Regions from separate parts of the Erwinia sp. E_sp_B01_1 genome, predicted to be linked through region 2. Evidence: predicted binding sites of a transcription regulator. Region 2 holds the regulator's gene; each other region holds the start of a gene.
The links. The regulator PurR, encoded in region 2, represses purine synthesis genes. The targets are predictions, from matches to a motif close to CANGCAAACGTTTGCNTG.

Region 1 (4,761 bases), 1.3 Mb from region 2:
GAACCGGTTTTGCCCTCAAACCCGGATAACGCGCACCTGGTGACGCCTTGCCACTGAACCGGTTTTGCCCTCAAGCCCGGATAACGCGCACCTGGTGACGCCTTGCTCCTGAACCGGTTTTGCCCTCAAGCCCGGATAACACGCACCTGGTGACGCCTTGCCCCTGAACCGGTTTTGCCCTCAAGCCCGGATAACACGCACCTGGTAACGCCTTGCCACTGAACCGGTTTTGCCCTTAAGCCGGATAACACGCACCTGGTGACGCCTTGCCACCTTATTGGTTTTGCTTCCATCAACTCCCTGACGAAATTTGTTTTACTGATAATACTGGCCGCCTGGCGTAAAATTCTAATCATGGTGTTTTTATTGTGGCGCAGGCGTTAACGCGTAGTTAATCTGTCTGCGCTTTGCATGCACAGACTTTCTACAGGGATTCATTATGAACAATGCACAAATCCGCCTTGCTATTGTTGGCGCCGCAGGACGCATGGGGCGTCAGTTAATTCAGGCAGCACATGAGGCGGAAGGCGTATGTCTTGGGGCTGCGCTGGTGCGTGAAGGCTCTTCACTGACTGGCATTGATGCTGGTGAACTGGCGGGAACAGGTACGCTGGGTGTTAAGGTAAGCGACAACCTGGAGTCTGTAGTAAACGACTTCGACGTGCTGATCGACTTTACCCGTCCTGAAGGCACGCTGGCTTATCTCGATTTCTGCCGCCAGCATCAGAAAGCAATCGTCATCGGCACCACCGGTCTGGATGACTCGGCTAAAGCTGTTATTAAAGAAGCGTCACAGGAAATTGCTATCGTGGTTGCCGCTAACTTCAGCGTGGGCGTCAATCTGGTGCTTAAGCTTCTGGAAAAAGCTGCGAAGGTAATGGGCGAATATGCCGATATCGAAATTGTTGAGGCTCATCATCGTCACAAAGTGGATGCGCCTTCTGGTACCGCACTGGCTATGGGTGAAGCGATTGCTGATGCAATGGACTGGGATTTAAACGAGCACGCGGTCTATGCCCGTGAGGGTCATACCGGCGAAAGAAAGGCTCAAACCATCGGTTTTGCCACCGTACGCGCTGGAGATATCGTCGGAGAACATACTGCAATGTTTGCAGATATTGGCGAGCGCGTAGAGATTACTCACAAGGCTTCAAGCCGTATGACCTTCGCTAAAGGCGCAGTTCGTGCGGCAAGTTGGTTAAGCTCACGTAAAGCAGGTCTTTATGATATGAGAAGCGTGCTTAATCTGGACGATTTATAAGTGTTGTGCACCATCGTGATGTGGTTATTTCAATCATAACTTTCTGATTGGATGGGCAATAGTATTATTGCCCTTTTTTATTTAATATAAATGTTGCTTAGGGTCATTATTTTTTGTAAAACCTGTTTTTTCATAACTTATCTCATCTTTTAGGCTTCTGAAATTACTAATTTTGACCATTTGGTCCACTTTTTCCCTCCTGTTTAACTTTTTCTATGCATATACCCTCAGGCAAACGGTTTTATAGCCGGGATAGCTGTATTTTTTAGGGTAAATCATCCGATTTGCCCATCAGTGGAGTAAAAACACATGAAAAACTGGCGTGCGGGGTAGACAATAGGGTGGGCTATCATTAGAATGCGCGCAATTTGCCAAAAATCGAACAGACAGGCGGTTTTTGCATTGATTTATGGGGTTAACATGAATTAATATGCAAATAATGTGACTGTTTATTCTTCGGAGGATGTTTTGATTAAGTCAGCGCTATTGGTTCTGGAAGACGGAACCCAATTCCACGGTCGGGCCATCGGGGCAACAGGATCGGCAGTGGGGGAAGTAGTTTTCAACACGTCGATGACCGGTTATCAAGAAATCCTCACTGATCCTTCCTATTCCCGCCAGATTGTTACCCTTACTTATCCCCATATCGGCAATGTCGGCACTAATGCCGCTGACGCAGAATCCACTCAGGTACACGCTCAGGGTCTGGTTATTCGTGACCTGCCGCTGATTGCCAGCAACTTCCGTAATGAAGAAGGGCTGTCTGAATACCTGGCGCGCCAGAACATTGTCGCTATTGCCGATATCGATACGCGTAAGCTGACCCGTCTGCTGCGCGAAAAAGGGGCACAGAACGGCTGCATCATTGCTGGCGATGCGCCAGATGCGCAGCTGGCTCTGCAAAAGGCTAAAGCCTTCCCGGGTCTGAAAGGTATGGATCTGGCGAAAGAAGTGAGCACCAGCGAAACCTATAGCTGGCTGCAGGGCAGCTGGACTCTGGATGGATTGCCGGACGCTAAGAAAGCAGAAGATCTGCCTTTCCACGTGGTGGCTTATGACTATGGGGTAAAACTCAACATCCTGCGTATGCTGGTTGACCGTGGCTGCCGCCTGACTGTGGTGCCTGCTCAGACGCCAGCAGAAGAAGTGCTGAAAATGAACCCGGATGGCATCTTCCTTTCTAACGGCCCTGGCGATCCAGAGCCTTGTGATTACGCTATCGCTGCCATCCAATCTTTCCTGGAAACTGACGTGCCGGTCTTCGGCATCTGTCTGGGTCACCAGTTACTGGCTCTGGCCAGCGGCGCGAAAACCGTCAAGATGAAACTGGGCCACCATGGTGGTAACCATCCGGTTAAGGATCATGACAACAGCACGGTAATGATTACCGCGCAGAACCACGGCTTTGCAGTGGATGAAAATGACTTACCGGCCAACCTGCGGGTAACGCATACCTCGCTGTTTGATAAAACGGTCCAGGGTATTCACCGCACCGATAAAGCGGCGTTCAGCTTCCAGGGCCACCCTGAAGCCAGCCCGGGCCCGCATGATGCCGCGCCACTGTTCGATCACTTTATCGAACTGATCGAAGCCTACCGTTCTACCGCGAAATAATCAGGAGCGAGAAAATGCCAAAACGTACCGACATAAAAAGTATCCTGATCCTTGGTGCTGGTCCGATTGTTATCGGCCAGGCCTGCGAATTCGATTACTCTGGCGCACAGGCTTGTAAAGCCCTGCGTGAAGAGGGTTACCGCGTCATTCTGGTGAACTCTAACCCAGCCACTATCATGACCGATCCGGAAATGGCCGATGCGACTTACATTGAGCCAATCCACTGGGAAGTGGTGCGCAAAATCATTGAGAAAGAGCGTCCGGATGCTGTACTGCCAACCATGGGCGGCCAGACCGCGCTGAACTGTGCGCTGGAACTGGAACGTCAGGGCGTTCTGGAAGAGTTCGGCGTCACCATGATTGGTGCCACTGCGGATGCGATTGATAAAGCAGAAGATCGTCGCCGCTTTGACGTGGCAATGAAGAAAATTGGTCTGGAGACGGCCCGCTCAGGCATCGCCCACACCATGGAAGAAGCGCTGGCAGTTGCTGCTGACGTTGGCTTCCCATGCATCATCCGTCCTTCCTTTACCATGGGCGGTTCGGGTGGCGGCATCGCCTATAACCGTGAAGAGTTCGAAGAGATTTGCGAACGCGGTCTGGATCTTTCTCCTACCAATGAGCTGCTGATTGATGAATCGCTGATTGGCTGGAAAGAGTACGAGATGGAAGTGGTGCGTGATAAAAACGACAACTGCATCATCGTCTGCTCAATTGAAAACTTCGATGCGATGGGCATTCACACCGGTGACTCCATCACCGTAGCACCTGCCCAGACGCTGACCGACAAAGAATATCAAATCATGCGTAACGCCTCGATGGCGGTACTGCGTGAAATTGGCGTGGAAACCGGCGGTTCAAACGTCCAGTTCTCGGTAAACCCGGAAAATGGCCGTCTGATCATCATCGAAATGAACCCGCGTGTGTCACGCTCTTCCGCGCTGGCTTCCAAAGCGACCGGTTTCCCGATTGCCAAAATCGCCGCAAAACTGGCAGTGGGTTACACCCTCGATGAGCTGATGAACGACATCACCGGTGGCCTTACCCCGGCTTCGTTCGAACCTTCTATCGACTACGTTGTGACAAAAATTCCTCGCTTCAACTTCGAGAAATTTGCCGGCGCTAACGACCGTCTGACTACGCAGATGAAATCTGTCGGCGAAGTGATGGCGATTGGCCGCACGCTGCAGGAGTCCATGCAAAAAGCGTTGCGTGGTCTGGAAGTGGGCGCGCACGGATTTGACCCGAAAGTGGATCGCAACGATCCGGAAGCCATGACCTTAATCCGTCGTGAACTGAAAGATGCCGGTTCAGACCGCATCTGGTACGTGGCCGATGCATTCCGTGCCGGTATGTCTGTGGAAGATATCTTCGCACTGACCAACATTGACCGCTGGTTCCTGGTGCAGATTGAAGAGCTTATCCAGCTGGAAGAGCAGGTGGCCAAAGAGGGCGTTAACGGCCTGACCGCTGACTTCCTGCGCACGCTGAAGCGTAAAGGCTTTGCCGATGCGCGCCTGTCAGCGCTGGCTGGTGTGGCAGAATCTGAAGTGCGTAAACTGCGTGAGCAGTACAACCTGCATCCGGTTTACAAACGTGTGGATACCTGTGCGGCGGAATTCTCTACCGATACCGCGTACATGTACTCAACGTATGAAGAAGAGTGCGAATCTAATCCAAACAGCGACCGTGAAAAAATCATGGTGCTGGGTGGCGGTCCAAACCGTATTGGCCAGGGCATCGAATTCGACTACTGCTGCGTACATGCTTCTCTGGCGCTGCGTGAAGATGGGTACGAGACCATTATGGTCAACTGTAACCCGGAAACCGTGTCTACAGATTATGACACTTCCGACCGCCTCTACTTTGAGCCGGTAACGCTGGAA
Region 2 (4,761 bases):
TCATTGAAACAAAAAAGACCTTACCTTTTGTTAATAAGTTAGATTAGAATTGCGAAATGTCCCTGCTGAAAAGCAGAATCCCCTGTTTCTGACGCGTTCCGGCCACCCGCCTGAGCACAAATGGTTAATGGTAACGATGCGTTTACTCATCACGCTTTTCATGCTGGCCTTTGCCCAGCTGTTTTTTAACATGGCGCACGCATCGCCACATGCGCCTGTTAATGCAAATCACCATAAAGCAGATGCCGCCACCCCTGCCCGCGAAGATGAGCGACGTAAACGCCGGACGGTAAAAACCAGCGCTACCAAAAAAGTTAAAGAGTCCACCAGCAAGAAACCCCGCGACGTTACCGCTAATAAGCCCCGGCTTAAAAAGAAAGCCCCTCAGCAGACAACTACCCTCACCGCCGGCAAATATAAAAAGAAAACTGCGCTGCACGATGAGAAAAAACGCTACGGGCGTCGTGGCAAAATAATTAAAAAATCTGAAGAGCTGACCGCAGGCTCGCTTTCTGCCCCGCTTAAATTGAGCAAAGCTCACCGTGCCCGCTACCAGAAAGCACGCGAAACGGCGATGACCAAGCTGATGGGCCAGTTGGGTAAACCTTATCAGTGGGGTGGGACTTCACCTAAAACCGGTTTTGATTGCAGTGGGCTGGTCTGGTATGCCTATAAAGATTTAGTGAAGTTTAAAATCCCGCGAACGGCGAACGAGATGTATCACCTGCGTGATGCCGCTAACATCAAACGGGATGAACTGGAAAAAGGCGATCTGGTCTTCTTCCGCATCAATGGCCGGGGCACGGCAGATCATGTTGGTGTCTATCTGGGCGGTGGGAAGTTTATCCAGTCTCCGCGTACGGGCAAAGATATTCAGGTCAGCGCGCTGGGCGAAGATTACTGGCAGCGTCACTACATTGGTGCCCGCCGGGTGATGACGCCAAAAACGATTCGTTAAGCGCTGAAAACAAGGGCCGGGCAATCGGCCCCTGAAGGTTTAATGCATAACGGCGGTAAAGCTGAAAGCAATAATGACCAGCAGTGCTCCCAGCGTGGTCATTAACGATAACTTCAGATCGGTGTCCATATGTGCTCCTGAATAACCCTACAATTAATGGTGTCATTGATTTTCCCATACTTGTCAGTAAAAATCTCGTTTTCTCTGCTCAGCCTTGTTAGAATCCTTTTTTTGTTGCGCAACGGCCCGCGCCTTGTGGCGTTCCGCGGTCGGCAGGCAATCCCCTTTCCTTTCTGACGTCTCCGTAAGCATCAAAAAAACGTCGTATGACGTCAGATTTTCATCCTTACCAGGCAAACGATTAACAACAGACTTATCATCAAGTTAAGATAAGCGCAGGAGTAGCTATTTCATGGCAACGATAAAAGATGTGGCCAGACAGGCAGGCGTGTCTACCACCACCGTATCGCATGTTATTAACAAGACGCGTTTCGTCGCAGAAGAGACACGTGAAGCAGTATGGGCCGCAATCAAGGCGCTTCACTATTCACCCAGCGCCGTGGCCCGCAGTCTCAAAGTGAATCACACTAAAACTATCGGGCTGCTGGCAACGTCCAGCGAAGCGCCCTATTTTGCTGAAATTATTGAAGCCATAGAGAATCGTTGTTTTGCCAAAGGCTATACGTTGATCCTGGGCAATGCGCATAACGAACTGCAAAAGCAGCAGGCCTATCTCTCCATGATGGCGCAGAAGCGTGTGGATGGCCTGCTGGTGATGTGTTCCGAATATCCTGAACCTCTGATCAGGATGCTGGAAGAGCATCGCAATATACCGATGGTCGTCATGGACTGGGGTGAATCCCGTGGCGACTTCACCGATACCGTTCTGGATAACGCTTTTCAGGGTGGCTATCTGGCCGGGCGTTACCTGATTGACCGCGGGCACCGTGATATTGGCGTGATCCCTGGCCAGTTGGAACGCAATACGGGCGGGGGTCGCCATGCTGGTTTTCTGAAGGCTTTGTCAGAAGCAGGCATAACTTTGCGCCCGGAGTGGCTGGTTCAGGGAGATTTTGAACCTGAGTCCGGTTATCAGGCCATGCAGAAAATTTTATCGCAGAAGCAGCGCCCCACGGCAGTATTTTGTGGTGGCGACGTCATGGCAATGGGCGCGATTTGTGCTGCAGATGAGCTGGGCTTACGCGTGCCCCAGGACATTTCCGTGATCGGTTATGACAATGTGCGCAACGCCCGCTATTTCACACCGGCATTGACCACCGTCCATCAGCCTAAAGAACGCCTGGGCGAAACGGCTTTTGATATGTTGCTGGACCGTATCACCAGCAAGCGCGAAGATCCGCAGACCATAGAGGTTCATCCATCATTGATTGAACGCCGTTCAGTAGCAGATGGCCCCTTCCTGGACTATCGACGCTAACCGACGCTGTCGCCTGCTGAATTATCCTCGCGCAGCCATTCACTGTTTAAGGTGTCGCTTTCACCCAGGTAGTCCAGCAGCCAGCTCAATGCGGGCGAGGCCTGTTGTTCAGACCAGCTTACGCAACAGGGACTGTCGGGAAACGCCGTCTCAAGCGTTAACTCATGCAGCGCGCCGCTTTGTAACAGGGGGCGTGCGAAATGACCCGGGACCATCCCCACGCAAAGCCCGGCCAGCAGGCAGTCGAAGCCGCTTTCCCATTCCGGCACCACCAGACGACGCTGATTATCCAGCGTCCAGGTGGTTCTTTTAGGTAAGGCACGGGAGGTGTCCTCAATCACCAGCGAGGGCCATTCCCGGATAGCTTCCTCACTGACCTCACCCGTTAATGCAGCCAGCGGGTGCCCGGCCCCCACCACGCAACGCCAGTTCAACGCGCCCATATTGCGAAAGGCAAAACGTCCACCCACCGGAATAGCCTGAGTGGCACCAATAGCGACATCCACACGGCCATCTGCCAGCGCATCCCAGACACCATTAAACACCTCCGCAGAAAGATGCAGCTCCATGTCCGGAAAATGGCGGTAAAAATCGACCACTAACTGCCGTGTGCGCCGGGGCTTAACTATGCGATCCACGGCGATATTTATCTGCCCCCGCCAGCCGTTGGCGACCTGCTGACACTGACGGCGGGTGGCGAGCATTTTTTTGATAACACTTCGCCCCTCCTGGATGAACACCGCGCCGGCTGCGGTTAATACCACATCCCGGTGACGGCGCTCAAACAGCGGAACGGCCAGCCACTCTTCCAGTTGCCGGACGGTATAACTGATGGCTGAAGGCACGCGATGCAGCTCAGCTGCTGCTGCGGTGAAACTGCCGCTACGCGCCACTGCATCAACCACTTCAAGAGAATGTTCTGACCACATAATCTGCCTGCAATATTTTTGAACGCAACCTGCAAATATTACCGTTTCACAACATAAAGGGCACGCGATTACACTCTGCGGCGTTTCATTCATCTGAATAAAAGAGCTACTCATGCCCGCTAAAGGATTCATTGTCTACCTCGCGCTGCTAAGCATTGCCGGTTTTCTCGCCACCGATATGTACCTGCCCGCTTTCGGCGCCATGCAGCAGGACCTGCAAACAGACGCAGGCGCAATCAGCGCCAGCCTCAGCCTGTTTCTCGCGGGCTTCGCCAGTGCCCAGTTGTTCTGGGGGCCGCTGTCAGATCGCATCGGTCGCAAGCCGGTTTTACTGATGGGGCTGAGCCTGTTTGCGGTGAGTTGTGCTGCTATGTGGTGGGTGGAATCTGCAACCCTATTGCTGGCGCTGCGTTTCATCCAGGCAGTGGGGATTTGTGCGGCGGCTGTAACCTGGCAGGCGCTGGTAGTGGATCGCTATCCTGCGACGCAGGCTAACCGTGTCTTTGCCTCTATTATGCCGCTGGTAGCGCTCTCTCCTGCTCTTGCGCCGCTGCTTGGCGCGTGGTTGTTGAATCACTTTAGCTGGCGGGTCATTTTTCTTACGCTGATGCTGGTGGCGGTGGTATTGCTGATTTCCACGCTCTTCATAGCCTCCTCCGGGAAGAAAAACCCTGCTGCACCGGTTTCAGCAACCGGTTTTTTCAGTCTGCTGAAATCCCCGGCTTTCACCGGCAACGTTTTGATTTACTCCGCCTGTTCGGCCAGCTTTTTCGCCTGGTTGACGGGGTCCCCTTTTATTTTGGGTGCGCTGGGTATGTCGCCGGGCGATATCGGTTTGAGCTATGTTCCTCAGACTCTGGCCTTTTTGATCGGAGGTTATGGCTGCCGCTCACTGCTTAAACGTACCGAAGGGCATTCACTGCTTCCCTGGCTGATTGCGGTTTACTCGCTGAGTATTCTGGCCTTCTTTATTGCTGCGCAGAGGGATACCCCTTCACTGTATGGATTGCTCATACCTTTCTGTGGAATTGCACTGGCGAACGGAGCGATTTATCCGGTAGTGGTATCGAATGCGTTACTGCCCTTTCCGGAGTCCAGTGGTAAGGCCGCAGCTCTGCAGAACACGTTACAGCTGGGGTTATGCTGCGTTGCCAGCATGATAGTCTCTGCTTTTATCTCCACGTCACTGCTGACCACCTCCCTGGTGATGGGATCCACTGTTGTTTTGGTGGGTATCGGCTATATTTTACAACGGGTGAAGTCTGAAAAGCTGGCGCTGGCGGGCAGTCATAACGGTCATTAAGGCGTCAAATCAATTGATTAGCATCCTAACAATAATCAATTGAATATTGCCTGACGTGAGCATATACTCCTTTCAGGCATCAAAAAAACAACAGGTTACAACCTTTTTTTATCCTGACAGGGTGGTCAGCATT
Region 3 (4,761 bases), 380 kb from region 2:
TACCGCTGGTCGGTCCTCATAAAGCCGATGCTTTCTGGCTGGATAATCTGCCGACGCAGAGCGAAATGTTTGGCTTTACACACTGCGATCCGCTGACGCCAGACCGCTGGCTGGAAGAGGGGGATACCGTGAAGTTGGGTGAGATTACTTTCGAAATCTTGCTCTGTCCGGGCCATACCCCTGGCCACATTGTCTTTTTTGATCGGCCTTCACGCCTGCTGATTTCCGGCGATGTAATTTTCAATGGCGGCGTGGGGCGTTCTGATTTCCCTCAGGGCAGCCACACGGATCTGATTGCCTCCATTAAAAACAAACTTCTTCCGCTGGGTGATGACGTGACCTTCCTGCCGGGGCACGGGCCGGTTTCTACTTTAGGTCGTGAAAGAATTTCTAATCCCTTCCTGCAATAATTTTCTCTGGTCCGGATTGGGGCGCCTCTTTCTCCGGGAGAGAGGGCAAAAAAAAGCCTGCGCGATGCAGGCTTTTTTATGGGCGTAGCTTACAGGCTCTACAGCACGGCAACAATGGCTTCGCAAAGCGGGGCCATATTGTCAGGCGTCATCCCGGCAACGTTTACCCGGCCAGAATTCACCGCATAGACACCAAACTCTTCACGCAGACGGATCACCTGATCTTTAGTCAGGCCGCTAAAAGAGAACATGCCGTTCTGACTGATGATAAAGCTGAAGTCACCTTTAGCCCCTTTTTCCTGAAGGGTATTCACAAACAGCTGACGCATACGGTGAATACGCTGGCGCATGTCGGTCAGTTCCTGCTCCCAGAGCGCACGCAGTTCAGCATTGCTCAGGATGGTTGCTACCACAGCGGCACCGTGTGCAGGTGGGTTGGAGTAGTTGGCACGGATTGTGGCTTTAACCTGGCTGAAGGCTGTGTCAGCCACTGAGGCTTCACTGGCGACCAGCGTTAAGGCACCGACACGCTCGTTGTACAGACCAAAGTTTTTAGAATAGGAGCTGGCGACGATCAGCTCCTGATGGCTGGAGGCGAAAATACGCAGGCCTTCTGCATCCTCTTCCAGACCACGGGCAAAGCCCTGGTAAGCGAAGTCAAACAGCGGCAGCCAGCCGTTAGCCAGTGACATTTCAGAGAGTTTCGTCCACTGTTCAGCCGAAGGATCGACACCCGTTGGGTTGTGGCAACAGCCGTGGAAGAGCACGATATCGCCCGCTTTAACTTCGCGCAGGACAGAAACCATCCCGTCAAAATCCAGAGCGTGGTTCGCCGCATCGTAATACTGATACTCACATACTTCCAGACCAGCGGATTCAAAGACGTTTTTATGGTTAGGCCAGCTTGGATTGCTGACCCAGATACGCTTAGCGCTGGTCTGGGTAGCAATAAAGTCAGCCGCAACGCGCAGCGCACCGGTTCCACCTGGGGTTTGTGCCGTGCGGGCACGCTTAGCGCTCACGATGACGCTCTCTTTCCCAAACAGCAGCTCCTGGGTGCACTTGCCGAAGTCGGCCAGGCCATCAATGCTGAGATAGTTTTTGGTGGTCTCATTCTCCAGCAGATACTGCTCAGCTTTTTTCACGCTGGTCAGTACCGGGGTTTTACCGGTTTCGTCTTTGAAAACACCAATGCCAAGGTTGATCTTATTTGGGCGGTCATCGGCGCGGAAGAGGTCGGCTAAACCAAGAATGGGGTCGGCGGGTGCAGCTGCAATGCGTTCAAACATAGTCGAAGTCCGTTAGCGTAAACTGAGGCGAAATGAGGTTTCAGGTTACCCTCAGGGCGCACAAATTGCCAACCGTTTGCGCTAAAAAACAGGGTGAGGAAAAGGGTTATCGTAAAAAAAGGGAGACGGACAGGGCGGGCAGGATGAAACATCGCTTCAGGCAGAAAGCAGCAGCCAGAATCATAAAAACAAAAACGGGGCCAAAGCCCCGTTTCAGAGTTGCACGGTGGTGAACTGAATCACCCCGGCAGGCAATTAGAACTGGTAAACCAGGCCCAATGCTACAGTGTCACCAGAGCCGATGCCCAGACGGTTGTTATCATCGATCTGGTTGATGATGTAATCAACATAGGTAGACATGTTTTTGTTGAAGTAGTAAGTCGCACCCACTTCGAAGTATTTGGTCAGGTCAACGTCGCCAATGCCATCAACATCTTTCGCTTTAGACTGAACGTAAGCGATGGATGGACGCAGGCCGAAGTCAAATTGATACTGGGCAACGAATTCGATCTGTTGAGTTTTGTTAGCAAAACCAACGTTGCCAGAAGTAGTGTTACCTACAGAGTTATCTTCGATGTAGGTTGCATTGCGAGTTTCGCTGTACATCGCTGCCAGATAAATGTTGTTAGCATCATATTTAACTGCACCAGCCCACTGCTCAGCACGGTCGCCACCGTTGCCGAAGAAGGAGTTCACCTGACCATTAGTACGGTCACCTGAACCATAAGCACCAGTGAAGCCAATACCGATTGGCAAGGTGTAAGTAGCAGAAACTCCATAGCCGTCGCCGTTAGCTTGAGCTACGCCACGACCTGTTGCGCTGTCTTCGTTTTTACCCTGGTACTGTGCAGCGAAGTCTAAGCCGTCAACCAGACCAAAGAAGTTGGTGTTACGATAGGTAGCAAAACCGTTACCACGACCTACGAAGAAGTTATCAGAGTATCCAGAATCACCACCGAACTCTGGCAGCATATCGGTCCAGCCGATTGCATCATACACAACGCCGTAGTTACGGCCGTAGTCGAATGAACCTGCATCACCAAATTTTAAACCTGCAAAGCCCAGACGGGTTTTGTTACCAGTCTGAGAGTCGTTACCGCCTTCAGAGTGGTTAGCCTGGATGTTGTATTCCCACTGACCGAATCCAGTCATCATGTCGTTAATTTGGGTTTCACCTTTGAAACCAAAGCGCACATAGGATTTGTCGCCGTCGCTTGCATATCCGTCATTATCAGAAAAATAATGCAGGCCAACAGCTTTGCCATAGAGGTCCAGCTTGTTGCCGTTTTTGTTATAAACTTCTGCTGCATTGGCTGCACCAGCTGCTAACAGGGCCGGGATAACCAGTGCCAGAATGTTGCGCTTCATCATTTTTTATTACCCTCATTGGAGTTATTTGGACACCTGCCACTGCCGTCAACAATTCTTTACAGAACCCCGAAGAGAGTTTGGTGTCTTCCTGTGTCTGCACGCATCTTTCCATTCGCGGCGCTGATTATCTAGCCCGAAAATGCTACTAATCTCCTATTCTGGTAACAGGAGGAAAATATGTATTACAAAATGTAAAAAACACGGAACTTTGTGAACTATCTCTAAATTTACAAAAATAAAAAAAGGCCAGCAGAGCTGACCTTGAGTATATATATGAATTTCTTATATTTAATGCATGAAATCAGAAGGTAGCGTTTCTCGGCGTCCTTGGGAAGGCGATAACATCCCTTACATTTTGTACGCCGGTGACATAGGCGATTAATCGTTCGAAACCTAAACCGAAGCCAGAGTGAGGCACGGTGCCGTAGCGACGCAGGTCACGATACCACCAGTAATCTTCTTTATTCAGGCCCATTTCAGCCAGGCGGGCATCCAGCACGTCCAGACGCTCTTCACGTTGCGATCCGCCAATGATTTCACCAATGCCGGGAGCCAGAACGTCCATAGCGGCAACGGTTTTACCGTCATCGTTAAGGCGCATATAAAACGCCTTGATATCTTTAGGGTAGTTTTTCACTACTACCGGCGCTTTAAAGTGTTTTTCTGCCAGATAACGCTCGTGTTCTGAGGAAAGGTCGATACCCCATGAAACGTCATTTTCGAACTTCTCACCACAGGCAATCAGGATCTCTACCGCTTCGGTATAATCTACCTGGGCAAAATCAGTAGTTACAAATCGCTCCAGGCGATTTACCGCATCTTTGTCTACGCGCTCGGCGAAGAAGGCCATGTCGTCCGCACGTTCATTCAGCACTGCTTTGAAGACGTACTTAAGCATGGCTTCTGCCAGGGCAGCGTTATCTTCCAGATCGGCAAAGGCGATTTCCGGCTCCAGCATCCAGAACTCTGCCAGATGGCGGCTGGTGTTGGAGTTTTCTGCACGGAAAGTGGGGCCAAAGGTATAGATTTTGGAAATTGCGCTGGCATAGGTCTCGCCGTTCAGCTGACCCGAAACGGTCAGGAAGGCTTCTTTGCCGAAGAAATCTTCGTCATAGTTGATTTTGCCTTCTGGCGTGCGTGGCAGGTTTTCCATATCCAGCGTGGAGACGCGGAACATTTCACCGGCACCTTCAGTATCAGAAGCGGTAATCAGCGGGGTGGAGACCCAGAAGAAACCCTGCTCATCGAAGAAACGATGCAGCGCCTGTGCCAGCGTATGACGAACACGCGCTACCGCACCAATCAGGTTGGTACGTGGACGCAGGTGAGCAACCTCACGCAGGTATTCGATGCTGTGACGTTTAGCCGCCATTGGGTAAGTATCCGGATCGTCCACCCAGCCCACCACTTCAACTGCCGTCGCCTGAATTTCAAAGCTCTGGCCTTCGCCCGGAGACTCCACCACTTTGCCGGTGATCGCTACGGAACAGCCGGTAGTCAGTCGCAGTACTTCGTCCTGATAATTATTCAGAGCATTATTGACGACAGCCTGGACGGGATTAAAGCAGGAGCCGTCATACACGGCGATGAAGGAAATACCAGCTTTTGAATCTCTTCGGGTACGTACCCAGCCGCGTACGGTGACTTCACTGTCAACCGCGATCCGGCCTTGCAGTACATCCGCTACAGGC

Region 1: the regulator PurR is predicted to act here: its motif matches at 1,490-1,507, upstream of carA (glutamine-hydrolyzing carbamoyl-phosphate synthase small subunit).
Region 3: the regulator PurR is predicted to act here: its motif matches at 1,765-1,782, upstream of VRC33_RS08060 (amino acid aminotransferase).

The regions. Positions count from the first base shown of each region.
Region 1 covers NZ_CP142208.1:794,137-798,897, forward strand. The annotation lists gene dapB (4-hydroxy-tetrahydrodipicolinate reductase) at 440-1,261, shown strand; gene carA (glutamine-hydrolyzing carbamoyl-phosphate synthase small subunit) at 1,730-2,875, shown strand; gene carB (carbamoyl-phosphate synthase large subunit) at 2,890-4,761, shown strand, end outside.
Region 2 covers NZ_CP142208.1:2,047,413-2,052,173, reverse strand. The annotation lists gene VRC33_RS09895 (C40 family peptidase) at 137-958, shown strand; gene VRC33_RS09890 (YnhF family membrane protein) at 998-1,087, opposite strand; gene purR (HTH-type transcriptional repressor PurR) at 1,371-2,396, shown strand; gene punR (DNA-binding transcriptional activator PunR) at 2,393-3,325, opposite strand; gene punC (purine nucleoside transporter PunC) at 3,438-4,628, shown strand.
Region 3 covers NZ_CP142208.1:1,666,722-1,671,482, forward strand. The annotation lists gene VRC33_RS08055 (MBL fold metallo-hydrolase) at 1-410, shown strand, start outside; gene VRC33_RS08060 (amino acid aminotransferase) at 509-1,699, opposite strand; gene ompF (porin OmpF) at 1,955-3,070, opposite strand; gene asnS (asparagine--tRNA ligase) at 3,372-4,761, opposite strand, start outside.